2 regions of the Micromonospora cathayae genome follow, and region 1 is predicted to be linked to the other one. Evidence: riboswitches for the same ligand, from Rfam matches in the RefSeq annotation. Region 1 holds a riboswitch; the other holds the start of a gene.
What was found. A riboswitch is a leader RNA that binds a small molecule or an ion and turns the genes downstream of it on or off. The one in region 1 is predicted to bind thiamine pyrophosphate.

Region 1 (6,872 bases):
TCCGGATCCTGGAAGACCGAGCCGATCCGGCGGGCCAGCGCGGGCGCCCGCCACCGGTGCGGGGGAGTGCGGTGGTCGGCCCCGGCAAGTGCCCGGTCGGCGGTGAGCCGTCCTGCGCCCGGCCGCAGCAGACCACCGAGGAGCAGCGCGAGGGTGGACTTGCCCGCCCCGTTCGGGCCGAGGACGGCGAGCACCTCACCGGCGCGTACCGGCAGGTCGGTGGGGGCGAGGCGGGGCGGCAGGCCGAGCCGGTCGGCGGTGAGCAGCAGCTCCCCGGCCGGCCCGGTGGCCCGGCGGGGCGGCACCGGATGGCCCGGCACCCAGACCCCCTCGGCGGCGAGCGCGGCACCGTGCTCGGCGAAGACCTGCGCGGGCGGCCCGTCGGCGCGGACGCCGCCCCCGGCGGCGAGCACCACCACCCGGTCGACCAGCGGCAGCGCCTCGGCCACCCGGTGCTCGACCAGGATCAGCGTGGTGTCGGTCGCCACCGCCTCGGCGACCGCCCGCCGGACCAGGTCCGCCCCGGCCGGGTCGAGGTTGGCCGTCGGTTCGTCGAGCAGCAGCAACCCGGGACGCAGGGCGAGCGCACCGGCCAGCGCGAGCCGCTGCTGCTCCCCTCCGGAGAGGGCGGCGGTCGGGCGGTCCCGGCCGTACGGGAAGCCGACCCGGGCCAGCGCCTCGTCCACCCGGGGCCAGATCCGGTCGGCCGGCACTCCCCGGTTCTCCAGCCCGAACGCCACGTCGTCGCCGCAGCGGGCCATCACGAGCTGGCTCTCCGGGTCCTGGAAGACCATGCCGACCCGGTCCCGGGCGGTACGCGGGTCACGCCCGTCGATCTCGATGCGGCCCTCGCGCTCGCCGGAGTCCTCCGGTAGCAGCCCGGCCAGCGCGGCGAGCAGGGTGCTCTTGCCCGCCCCCGATGCGCCGAGCAGGAGCACCCGTTCCCCACGTTCGATCCGCAGGTCCACCCCGCGTACCGCCCAGGCCCGGCGGCCGGCGTGCCGCCACCCGAACCCCCGTACCGTGACCTCGCCCACGCCGCCCCCGGGTCAGATCGGGGTGCGGTGGTGGGGGGCCGCCGGGAAACGGTCGAGGGCACCGGTCCGGGCCAGGGCCCCGGTGAGGGCGTACCCGCCCGCGCCGGCGATGACGGTGGCGCTGACGACGGTGAACAGCGCGTACGGCAGGCGGTAGCCGGTCAGGTCGTAGGCGGCGTTCCAGACGAAGAAGTCGAACAGCGCCGCGCTCAGGCCGGTCAGCGCCCCGGCCAGCAGGGCGGTCGGCAGCCGGAACGACCGGTACCGGAAGGCGGCGAAGGCCAACTCCGCGCCGAGCCCCTGGACGATGCCCTGCGGGATCACCGTGCCGGCCCACTGGCTGCCCAGCAGCGCGGAGAGCACCGCCGCCACCGTCTCGCAGTACAGGGCCGCGCCGGGCTTGCGGATCACCAGGCCACCGACCACGGCCGGCATCAGCCAGACACCGTAGATCAGGGTCTGCGCCGGTGGGAAGAACGCGAACGCGCCCTCGGTGGCGCTCCAGACCAGGCCCCAGGCCCAGAAGATGACGCCGAAGGCGACCGCGATCACCGAGGCGACCACGATGTCGATCGTGCGCCAGCGGGGGTTGTCGAGTTGGCTCATGTGTACGGTGCTCCCAGTCCAGGTACGAACCAGGCAAGACGCACGCCGCGTCCGGTGGGCACCGGACGGCGGCGCGGCTGGAGGTCGACCGAGCTCCCTGCGCTGGCATTACCCAGATCAGGTTCGAGGGTCTGCGGGCACGGTGCCCGCACTCTCAGCGCTGTGCGCTCCCCTGTCGGAGGTGAAGTTGTCTCGGCAGACGCTAGCACCGACCGGGGCCGGAACCCAGGGGTTACCGGCGTCGTCGCCCGTCACGAGGGTCACGTCCGGGTTATCCTGGGCCGTTCTTCCGCGTACCCACGGCGACGTTCTCGTCGCACCCCGTCGAGTGAAGGGGCGGCCGTGACGTCAGCCGACCGGACGACCCGGCACCCTGATCCGGCGGGTGCGGTGGACGTGACCGCGCCGGACGTACCGGAGCGGGGGTCGGCAGCCGGCGGGCCGCCAGCGGCAGCGGCGGCTGACGGACGGCAGCGGGCAGTGACGGCCGACGGGCCGCAGCGGGGGTCGGCGGCCGGCGGGCCGGGCCGGTCGGGCGGCGGCCGGATCGGCGCGGCGCTCGGCGGCCGGGTCGGGTCGGTGGAGGTGCTGGCGGCGCTTCTGGTGCTGCTGGTGCTCTTCCGGGAACCGGTGGCCGCCGCGCTCTCCGCGCCCCGACTGGCGACCTGGACCACGGTCTTCGTCTCGGTGCTGGTCCAGGCGGTGCCGTTCCTGGTCTTCGGGGTGCTGCTGTCGGCGGTGATCGCGGTCTTCGTGCCCCGCTCGTTCTGGGCCCGCGCGCTGCCCCGGCATCCCGCCCTGGCCGTGCCGGTGGCCAGCGCCGCCGGGGTGGTGCTGCCCGGCTGCGAGTGCGGTGCGGTGCCGATCGCCGGCTCGCTGATCCGCCGGGGGGTCACGCCGGCGGCGGCGCTGGCCTTCCTGCTCGCCGCCCCGGCGATCAACCCGATCGTGCTCACCGCCACCGCGGTCGCCTTCCCGAACGACCCGGAGATGGTCCTCGCCCGGGGCGTCGCCAGCCTGGTCGTCGCCATGATCATGGGCTGGCTCTGGCTGCGGTTGGGCCGGGCCGACTGGATCCGCCTGCCGCGCCGGCCCGACCTGGACGGGCTGGGCCGGGGCGCGGCGTTCTGGTCGGCGGTACGGCACGACGTGGTGCACGCCGGCGGGTTCCTGGTGCTCGGCGCGATGGCCGCCGCCAGCATCAACGTCCTGGTGCCGGAACGCTGGCTGCAGACGCTGGCCGACAACGCCGTACTGTCGGTGCTGGCGTTGGCGGTGCTGGCGGTGCTGCTGTCCATCTGTTCCGAGGCGGACGCCTTCGTCGCCGCCTCGCTGTCGCAGTTCTCGCTCACCTCCCGGCTGGTGTTCCTGGTGGTCGGGCCGATGGTCGACCTGAAACTCGTCTCGATGCAGGCCGGTGTCTTCGGCCGGCGGTTCGCGTTCCGGTTCGCCCCGGCGACCTTCGCGGTCGCCGTGACGGTGGCCGTCGGCGTGGGGGTGGTGGTGTTGCGGTGAACCGGCAGGCCCAGGCGGTCGTGCTGCTGCTGCTCGGCGGTGCGGTGCTCCGCGCCAGCCTCACCGACCTGCACCTGCGCTACGTCAAGGCCGGGCTGCAACCCTTCCTGGTCGCCTCCGGACTGCTGCTGCTCGCCGCCGCCGCGATGACGCTCTGGTACGAACTACGCCCCGACGCGGAAGGGGACGACCACGACGACCACGACGGGCACGGGCACCACGAGCCCCGGGTGGGTTGGCTGCTCATGCTGCCGGTGGTCGGTCTGCTGCTGGTCGCCCCACCGGCCCTCGGGTCGTACGCGGCCGGGCAGGCGGGCACCGTCCTGCCCAGTCAGGAGACCTCCGACTACCCGCCGCTGCCCGCCGGGGATCCGGTCCGCACCACCGTGCTCGACTACGCGTCCCGGGCGTTGTTCGACAGGGGACGGTCCATCGGCGACCGTCGGGTCCAGCTCACCGGGTTCGTCGCCACCGGCCCGGACGGGCAGCCGATCCTGGCCCGCATGATCCTGTCCTGCTGCGCCGCCGACGGACGCCCGGTCAAGCTGGGGCTCAGCGGGGACGTGCCGACCGGGCTGGCCGACGACACCTGGATCGAGGTCACCGGCCGGTACACCGACCGGATCGGCCGGGACCCCGTCAACGACGCGGAGGTGCCGTACCTGGAGGTGGAGTCGTGGCGTCCGGTGCCGACCCCGAAACAGCAGTACGAGTAGGTACGCTCCGGGCGACCCGGCGGTAGGCTGCCGATCATGCGGGTCGACGTGCGAGGGCTGACGTTCGAGGTGCACACCGGTGGGCCGTCCGACGGCGACCCGGTGCTGCTGCTGCACGGTTTCCCGCAGCACAGTGGGGAGTGGGTGGACGTGCTGCCCGCCCTGCACGCCGCCGGGCTGCGCACGTACGCGCTGGACCAGCGGGGCTACTCGCCCGGTGCCCGACCGGCCGAGGTCGAGGCGTACCGGATGGCGGAGTGCGTCGCCGACGCGGTGGCCGTGCTGGACGCGCTGGAGGTCGACGCGGCGCACGTGGTCGGCCACGACTGGGGTGCGGTCGTCGCCTGGACGCTCGCCGCCCGGCATCCGGACCGGGTGCGTACCCTCACCGCGGTTTCCGTGCCGCACCCGGCGGCCATGGCGCACGCCCTGCGCGCCGACCCGCAGCAGAAGGCCCGGTCCTCGTACATGATGCTGTTCCGCAAGCCGGGCAAGGCCGAGAAGGTGCTGCTGGCGTTGCAGGCGACCGCCCTGCGCAAGCTGCTCGGCGGGGTGGGTGACCGGGACCGGGTCGCCTCGTACGTGCAGCCGATGCGGGAGCCGGGCGCGTTGATCGCCGCGCTCAACTGGTACCGGGCGATGTCCGGCCGGGAGATGGCCGGCACCCCGGCGGTGCCGGTGCCGACGACGTTCGTCTGGAGCGACCGGGACGTCGCGATCGGCCGTACCGCCGCCGAGGGCTGCGCCGCGCACGTCACCGGGGAGTACCGCTTCGTCGAACTGTCCGGGGTGACCCACTGGATCCCGGACGAGGCCCCCGGGGCGCTGTCCGAGGCGATCCTGGCCCAGGTGGACGCGCTGCCCTGAGCGGCCCGGTCACGGTGCCCGGACCCGGGACGGCCGGTCCGCGCTCAGCGACGCCCTGAGGCGATGGACATGAATGCGTTTCGCGCGGGTGGCGGTGGGGCAATCGCCCTGTCGCCCGGCGGCGTGGGACCTACCGCCGGCTCGACCCGCAGGCGGAGGTGGCGGTTTGTCCAGGGAAACCGAGAAGCAGCGTTGGCAGCGTAACTTCGCCGACCTGCTACAGGAGTTGCGGGTCGCCCAGACCGGCGTACAGATCCTCTTCGCGTTCCTGCTCACCCTGCCGTTCAGCGCAGGCTTCACCAGGACCACGGCGTTCCAGAAGGACGTCTACGTGGTGGCGCTGCTCGCCGCCGCCGCGGCCACCGCGATGATCATCTCACCGGTGGCGTTCCACCGGGCGCTGTTCCGGCAGGGGCGCAAACCGGAACTGGTCCGCTTCGCGCACCGGATGGCCAGCGGTGGCCTGACGTTCATGCTGATCGCGATGGTCAGCTCGGTGCTGCTGATCACCGACTTCATCCTGGACCGGCCGATCGCCTTCGTGCTCAGCGCGCTCACCGGGCTGTGGTTCCTCACCTTCTGGGCGATCCTGCCGTTCTCCCGGCGCAACTGGGGCGAGGACGACCTGGACGACGAGGACGACGTCTGAGGACGGCTGGTCGACCCGACTGCGGCGCGGCGGTGACCGCGGTCGGCGGACCGGCGGCCTGAGCCGGGCCGACCAGCCGAGCCGGACCGGCCGGTCCGGGGCGCGCTTGAGCGGCGCTACCACTGGGTAACCACCCGGTGGTGGCGCCGTTCCCGCCTGCGGGGGGCGTCACGGCAGACCGGACCGAGGTGCGAGGGGGCAGCCTTGACAGTCACCGAGAACGACCGACCCGCATCCGACGGCCCGGCCGTGCCCGGACCACCGTCCCGGCAGGCGGACGGGGCCGGGCCGTTGCCCGGGAAGGCGGACCGGCCCGGCTCACCCGCCGGCCGGGGCGACGGGGTCGGGCCGACGTCCGGGAAGGCGGACGGGACCGGGCCGTTGCCCGGGGAGGCGGGCCAGGTCACCGAGAAGGAGGCGCGGCAGGTCGCCGAGGCGGCCCGCGAGTCGGCCTGGGACCGGCCCAGCTTCGGCAAGGAACTCTTCCTCGGCCGGTTCCGGCTGGACCTGGTCGCCCCCTGGCCGCGTACCGACCCGGCCGACGACGCCCGCGCCGAGGAGTTCCTCGGCACCCTGCGCGCGTACCTCGACTCCGAGGTGGACGGTGCGGCGATCGAGCGGACCGCCTCCATCCCGGACGAGGTGTTCCACGGGCTGGCCCGGATCGGCGCGTTCGGCATGAAGATCGACCCGGCGTACGGCGGGCTCGGCCTGAGCAACCTGCACTACTGTCGGGCGTTGATGCTGGCCGGCTCGGTCAGCCCGGCGCTGGGCGCGCTGCTCAGCGCCCACCAGTCCATCGGCGTGCCGCAGCCGCTGAAGATGTTCGGCACACCCGAACAGCAGCAACGCTTCCTGCCCCGGCTGGCCGCCGGTGAGGTCTCCGCGTTCCTGCTCACCGAGCCGGACGTGGGCTCCGACCCGGCCCGGCTGGCGACCACCGCCGAACCGACCGCCGACGGCACCGGGTACCGGCTCAACGGGGTGAAGCTCTGGGCCACCAACGGCACCATCGCCACCCTGCTGGTGGTGATGGCCCGGGTGCCGGCCGGCGAGGGGCGGCGCGGCGGCATCACCGCCTTCGTGGTGGACGGCGACGCCGACGGCATCACCGTGGAGCGGCGCAACAGCTTCGTCGGGCTGCGTGGCCTGGAGAACAGCCTCACCCGTTTCCACGACGTCTTCGTCCCGAACGAGAACGTGATCGGCGGCGAGGGACGCGGCCTGAAGATCGCCCTGAGCACCCTGAACACCGGCCGGCTCTCGCTGCCGGCGATGTGCGTCGGGGCCGGCAAGTGGTCGCTGAACGTGGCCCGGGAGTGGGCCGCCGACCGGGTGCAGTGGGGCCGGCCGGTCGCCGAGCACGAGGCGGTCGCCCAGAAGCTGTCCTTCATCGCCGCCACCACGTACGGCATGGAGGCCATGCTGGACCTGTCCTGCCTGCTCGCCGACGACGACCGCAACGACGTCCGGATCGAGGCC
Region 2 (6,872 bases), 690 kb from region 1:
AGCGGCGAGGGCGGCGCGCTCGGCGCGGGGCAGGTCCTTCTCCCGCAGCACCACCCAGCGCACTCCCCCGGCCACCGCGTCGGTGACCACCTCCGGCAGCGGCCGGCGGGCCGCCCACCGGTCGGTGAGGACGACGACCCCGGACGGCACCGCCGGTCGGCTCCTGCCGCGGATCGACCCGCCGCCGGTCGGGTCCGGCCGGCCCTTTCCCTCGCGGCGCGGTTCCGGCCAGTCCGACCGGCCGCCGGCAAAGTCCGGCCGGCCCGGTCGACCGCCGGCAGGGTCAGGCCCGCCGGGTCCGCCGCCGGCGCGGTCCGGCCGGTACGGGGTCACAGGACGGGCCGACCGTCGTCGGGTGTGGAGGCCAGCGCGTGGAAGCGGCGCTCGATCCGGCCGGCGCGGTAGGCGAGCCGACCGGCCCGGACGGCGTGGCGCATGGCGGTGGCCATCGTCTCCGGGTCGGCGGCCCGGGTGACCGCGCTGGCCAGCAGCACCGCGTCGCAGCCCAGTTCCATCGCCAGCGCGGCGTCGGAGGCGGTGCCGATGCCGGCGTCCAGGATCACCGGCACGTCGACGCTCTGCCGGATCAGCCGGATGTGGTGCGGGTTGCCGATGCCCAGCCCGGAGCCGATCGGCGCGCCGGCCGGCATCACCGCCGCGCAGCCCACGTCGGCCAGCCGGCGGGCCAGCACCGGGTCGTCCGAGGTGTACGGCAGGACGGTGAATCCGTCCTCGACGAGCTGTTCGGCGGCCCGGAGCAGTTCCACCCCGTCGGGCAGCAGCGTGCGCTCGTCGCCGATCACCTCGAGTTTGATCCGGTCGGTCCCGAACGCGTCCCGGGCCAGGTGGGCGACCTTCACCGCCTCACCGGCGGTGTAGCAGCCGGCGGTGTTGGGCAGCAGCTGCACCCCGCACCGGTCCAGCAGGTCCAGCAGCCCCCCGGCGGTGCCGGCGGTGTCCACCCGGCGCAGGGCCAGGGTGACCAGTTCGGTGCCGGAGGCCCGGATGGCCCGTTCCAGCACGTGCAGGTTGGCCGCGCCCCCGGTGCCGAGGATCAGCCGGGAGGTGAGGGTGGTGCCGCCGAGGACGAGGGTCACCGCCGTCACCCGCCCTGGGCCGCGGTGAGCACCTCGACCCGGTCGCCGGCGCGCAGCTCGGTGGCCGACCAGCCGGTACGCGGCACCACCTCGCCGTTCACCGCGACCGCCACGCCGCGCCGCTCGCCGGTCACCAGGTGGACCAGGTCCGCCACCGTCGCGCCGCCGGGCAGACTCCGGCCGACGCCGTTCACCGTCAGTTCCACCTGTCCTCCTCCTGTCGGGTGCCGGAATCGGTCACCGGCCGGTGGTCGGGACGGTCCGTGCCGGTGCCGGTGCCGGCGGTCCCCGCGCTGGACCCCGGCCCGGCCGTTCCGGGTCCCGCACCGGCCGTACCGGATCCCGGTCCGGTTGTTCCGGAGCCCGCACCGGCTGTTCCGGTGAAGCGGGCCGGGGTGAAGGGGGCCAGCAGCGGGTCCGGTACGCCGGTGCTGACCAGGTCGGCCATCAGGTCGGCGGTGACCGGGGTGAGCACGATGCCGTGCCGGTGGTGGCCGGCGGCGACGAGCACCCCCGGGCGGCCGGGCAGCGGACCGAGCACCGGGGCGTTGTCCGGGGTGCCGGGGCGGAACCCGACGGCCGTCTCGACCAGGTCGTATTCGGACAGCTCGGGGACCAGGTCGACGGCGGCCCGGAGCAGCCGCAGCACCGCTCCGGCGGTGACCGTGTCGTCGGTCCGTTCCTCGACGGTGGCCCCGACGACCACCTCGCCGTCGGTACGCGGGACCAGGTAGACCGGCTCGCCGTCGGCGTACCCCCGGATGACGTGCCGGAAGCCCGGCGGGCCGGCGTCGGGCGCGCGGAGCCGGAGGATCTGGCCCTTGACCGGCCGGACCGGCAGGCCGGTGAGGGCGGCGGTGCCGCAGCCGGCGGCGACCACGGTGACCGGCGCGGACAGGTCGGCGAGCTGCCGGACCGGGCCGGTGACCAGCGTCGCCCCGGCCCGCTCGGCGGCGGTACGCAACGCGACCAGCAGCCGGCGCGGGTCCACCTGGTGGTCGCCGGGGGCGAACGCGCCGCCACGGACCCGGGGGGCCAGCGCGGGCTCGCGGTCGCGCAGCCCGCTCGGGCGCAGCGGCGTGATCGGCAGGCCCAACCCCTGCTGGTACGCCCAGAGCCGGCGGGCCCCGGCCAGGTCGTCACCGGTGAGCCCGACGACCAGCGTGCCCTCGGTCCGGTGGCCGGGGTCGACGCCGCTGGCGGCGGCCAGTTCGGCGGCGAACGCCGGCCAGCGGGCGGCGGACTCGACGAGCAGCCCGGTCAGTTCGGTCTCCCCGAAGTACGCCTCGGCGACCGGGGCGAGCATTCCGGCGGCCACCGTGGACGCCCCCGAGCCGGGGGCCGGGTCGTGCACGGTCACCGCGAGTCCGCGTGCGGCGCACCGCCAGGCGACCGCCCAGCCGATCACCCCGCCCCCGACCACCGCCACCTGCGGAGTGGGATGTGGTCTGCGCCGCAGGGGGCGGGCGGGGCCACCGGCGGGCACCGGAGCGCCCCCGGTCAGCACCCGAGGGCCCGGAGCAGTTCGGCGGTGGCGCGGGCGGGGTCGGTGGCGGTGGAGAGCGCCCCGACGACCGCCACCCCGTACGCCCCGGCGGCGCGCAGGGCCGGCACGGTCGCCGCGGTGACGCCGCCGATGGCGACCACCGGCACAGGTACAGCCCCGGCCACCGCGCGGACGCCGGCCGGGCCGATGGGTGGCGGCAGGCCGTCCTTGGTGGTGGTGGCGTGGCAGGGGCCGACGCCGAGGTAGCTGGCGCCGGCGGCGACGGCCCGGGTGGCGGTCACCGGTTCGCGGGCGGTCGCGCCGAGCACCGCGTCCGGGCCGAGTACCCGGCGGGCGGCGGCCACCGGCAGGTCGTCGGCTCCGACGTGGCCGCCGGCCGCGCCGACCGCGAGGGCCACGTGCAGCCGGTCGTTGACCAGGCAGGTCGCGCCGGCCGGCGTGCACAGTTCGCGGACCCGGCGGGCCAGGTCGTACGTCTCGCGGTCGGTGGCGTCGTCGCTGACCCGGACCTGCACCACCAGTTCGGGTCCGGCGACGCCGAGGGCGGCGCGGACCACGGTGAGCGGGTCGTACCCGGGCCGGGTGTCGGTGATCAGATGCAGTCGTCCCAGGGACGGCACGGCAACTCTCCTCCCTGCGCCGGCATTACCCGGATCAGGTTCGACGGTCGGGGGCGGTCAGCCCCCCTCTCAGCCCGGTCCACCGGGCTCCCGTGGGTTACTTGGCTGCCACCATAGGACGGGCCCGGTGGATCCGCCAAGGGGTGAGGTGGGGATTCGCGCCAACCGTGAAGGTCGTCACGGGGGCCGGGGAGCGGCGCGGACCGCGTGAGGTGTCGGCGGGCAGCCATGGATTACATCCGCATTTGCGGGATCTTATTGGAAATTGTCGATCACTCGTTACAGAACCGTTACACAGCCATGCCTTGCCCGACACACTTCGGACGGCGCTAATTTGTTCAGCGAATGAGCAAAATCCGGTACGCAGGCCCTGGCACGGCCCGCGCACCGGTCCCAGGGACGGTCTTCGGCGCGCCGACCCGCTCGCGTACACCCCTGTCCATCAGGACAAAGGAGACCGCAGTGTCCCGACCCCCTCGGGGCCGCACATCACGTGCCCCGCTGACAGCTGCCCTGCTTTCCCTCACCCTCACCGCCACCACCCTGCTCAGCGCACCCGCCGCGCAGGCCGCCCCGGACGGGCCGGTCAACCGGCCCGGTGCCGACACGGCCGGCGCGGTGAACGCGCAGGCCGTGACCGACCCGTTCTCGGTGCTGGTCTTCTCGAAGACCGCCGGCTTCCGGCACGGCTCCATCCCGGCCGGTATCACCGCCATCCAGCAACTCGGCGCGGCCAACAACTTCACCGTCGACACCACCGAGGACGGGGCCGCGTTCACCGACGCCAACCTCGCCAAGTACCAGGCGGTGATCTGGCTCTCCACCACCGGTGACGTCCTCAACGCCGACCAGCAGGCGGCGTTCGAGCGGTACATCCAGGGTGGCGGCGGCTACGCCGGTATCCACGCCGCCTCCGACACCGAGTACGACTGGGCCTGGTACGGCAAGCTGGTCGGCGCGTACTTCAACAGCCACCCGGCCAACCAGACCGCCACCGTCAAGGTCGAGGACCCGGCGCACCCCTCCACGGCGGACCTGCCGGAGCGGTGGAGCCGCTACGACGAGTGGTACAACTACCGCACCAACCCCCGGGGCAGCGTGCACGTCCTGGCCAGCCTGGACGAGAAGTCGTACGCCCCGGGCTCCGGCGCGATGGGTGCCGACCACCCGATCGCCTGGTGTCAGGAGTACGAGGGCGGCCGCTCCTGGTACACCGGCGGCGGCCACACCAACGAGTCGTTCGCCGAGCCCGACTTCCTCGCCCACCTGCTCGGCGGCATCCAGACCGCGGCCGGGGTGCTGGACTCCGACTGCGGCGCCTCGAAGACCGCCAGCTTCGAGAAGATCACGCTGGACAGCAACACCAGCAACCCGATGGAGCTGGACATCGCTCCGGACGGCCGGGTCTTCTACATCGAGCGCGACGGCCGGGTGCAGATCATCAAGCCGGACACCGGCAACACGGTGACCGCGATCGACCTGGACGTGTTCACCGGCAACGAGGACGGCCTGATCGGCATCCGGCTCGACCCGGACTTCGCCACCAACAACTGGGTCTACCTCTACTACGCCCCGAACGACGGGGTGGCCCGCAACGTGATCTCCCGGTTCACCGTCACCGGGGACACCATCGCGCTGTCCAGCGAGAAGCGGGTACTCCAGGTCGACACCCAGCGCAACACCTGCTGCCACGCGGGCGGCAGCATGGTCTTCGACTCGGCCGGCAACCTGTACCTCGCCACCGGTGACAACACCAACCCGTTCGAGTCGAGCGCCTACACCCCGATCGACGAGCGCGCCGGCCGCCAGGACTACGACGCCCAGCGCACCTCGGGCAACACCAACGACCTGCGCGGCAAGGTCATCCGGATCCACCCGGAGGACGACGGGACGTACACCATCCCGCAGGGCAACCTGTTCGCGCCGGGCACCGCGAAGACCCGCCCGGAGATCTACGCGATGGGCTTCCGGAACCCGTTCCGGATCGGCATCGACCCGGGCACCGACACCCTGTACGTCGCCGACTACGGGCCGGACGCCGGCTCCGCCAACGCGAACCGGGGCCCGGAGGGCCTGGTCGAGTGGAACATCGTCGGCACCCCCGGCAACTACGGCTGGCCGTACTGCACCGGGGCCAACTCGGCGTACAACGACTACCAGTTCCCGTCCGGCCCGAGCGGGGCGAAGTTCGACTGCGCCGCCCCGGTCAACGACTCGCCGAACAACACCGGTCTGACCAACCTGCCGCCGGCCATCGCGGCCACCGTCTGGTACGGCTACGCCGCCAACCCGCTCTTCCCGGAGATCGGTGGCGGCGGCGCGCCGATGGGCGGCCCGGTCTACCGGTACGACGCCGACCTGAACTCCACCCGCAAGTGGCCCGCCTACTACGACGGCAAGGCCATGTTCGGCGAGTGGAACCAGTCGAAGATGTACACCATGCAGCTCACCGGGGACGGCAAGTCGCTGGTCGACATCAACCAGCTGCTCGCCGGGATGAACTTCATCCGCCCGATGGACTTCGAGTTCGGCCCCGACGGCGCGCTCTACATGATCGAGTGGGGCAGCGGCTTCGGCGGCAACAACGACAACTCCGGGGTCTACCGGATCGACTACATCGCCGGTGACCGCGCCCCGATCGCGGCGGCCAGCGCCGACCCGACCTCCGGCGCGAGCCCGCTGACCGTCACGTTCTCCAGCGCCGGTTCCCGGGACCCGGACGGCGGCGCGCTGACCTACGCGTGGGCGTTCGGCGACGGGGGGACCTCCACCGAGGCCAACCCGACCCACACGTACACCACGGCCGGTGACTACACCGCCCAGCTCACCGTGACCAACCCCAAGGGTCGTACCGCGGTGGCGAACGTGCTGGTGACGGTCGGCAACACCGCGCCCACGGTGACCATCGAGTTCCCGCCGGACGGCGGCTTCTTCGACTGGGGCGACCAGGTCAGGTACACGATCAAGGTGACCGACCCCGAGGACGGCACCATCGACTGCGCCAAGGTCCAGCTCCAGGTGCTCCTCGGCCACGACCAGCACGCCCACCCGCTGGAGCAGCACACCGGCTGCACCGGCGCGATCCAGACCTCGCTGGCCTCCGGACACGGGGCCGAGGCCAACGTGTTCACCGTGCTCGAGGCGACCTACACCGACGCCGGCGGCGCCGGCGGCGCCAGCCCGCTCACCGGGCGGGCCATCGAGATCCTCCAGCCCAAGCGCAAGCAGGCCGAGTACTTCAGCGCCACCGGCCGCGCCGCGGGCAGCACCGGCGGCGGTGACGCCGGCGTGCAGCTGGAGACCACCACCGACCCGGCCGGCGGCGGCCAGAACATCGGCTTCATCGAGGACGGCGACTGGTGGTCGCTCGACCCGGCCAACCTGACCAACATCGACTCGGTCCGGTTCCGGGTCGCGTCGGCGGTCGCCGGTGGACGGATCGAGATCCGCTCCGGCGCGGCCGACGGCCCGCTGCTCGGCCAGGTCGACGTGCCGGGCACCGGCGGTTGGCAGACCTGGGTCGACGTGACCGCACCGGTCAGCGGCCCGGGTACCGGATCGCTGTTCTTCGTGGCCAAGGACCCGGCCAACGGCACGGGTTCGCTGTTCAACGTCAACTGGATGGACTTCCTCGGTCGCGGTGTGACC

Region 2: it holds a riboswitch for thiamine pyrophosphate, as region 1 does, so the genes downstream of both, thiE (thiamine phosphate synthase) here and PVK37_RS30845 (ECF transporter S component) in region 1, are expected to answer to the same signal.

The regions. Positions count from the first base shown of each region.
Region 1 is NZ_CP118615.1:7,018,751-7,025,622, reverse strand. Features, by position in the region: gene PVK37_RS30850 (ABC transporter ATP-binding protein) at 1-1,037, opposite strand, end outside; gene PVK37_RS30845 (ECF transporter S component) at 1,050-1,643, opposite strand; TPP riboswitch at 1,720-1,827, opposite strand; gene PVK37_RS30840 (permease) at 2,190-3,158, shown strand; gene PVK37_RS30835 (TIGR03943 family putative permease subunit) at 3,155-3,874, shown strand; gene PVK37_RS30830 (alpha/beta fold hydrolase) at 3,911-4,741, shown strand; gene PVK37_RS30825 (DUF6328 family protein) at 4,908-5,390, shown strand; gene PVK37_RS30820 (acyl-CoA dehydrogenase family protein) at 5,595-6,872, shown strand, end outside.
Region 2 is NZ_CP118615.1:515,881-522,752, forward strand. Features, by position in the region: gene PVK37_RS02325 (thiamine phosphate synthase) at 1-150, opposite strand, end outside; gene PVK37_RS02330 (thiazole synthase) at 330-1,097, opposite strand; gene thiS (sulfur carrier protein ThiS) at 1,103-1,303, opposite strand; gene thiO (glycine oxidase ThiO) at 1,294-2,604, opposite strand; gene thiE (thiamine phosphate synthase) at 2,598-3,224, opposite strand; TPP riboswitch at 3,219-3,328, opposite strand; gene PVK37_RS02350 (ThuA domain-containing protein) at 3,687-6,872, shown strand, end outside.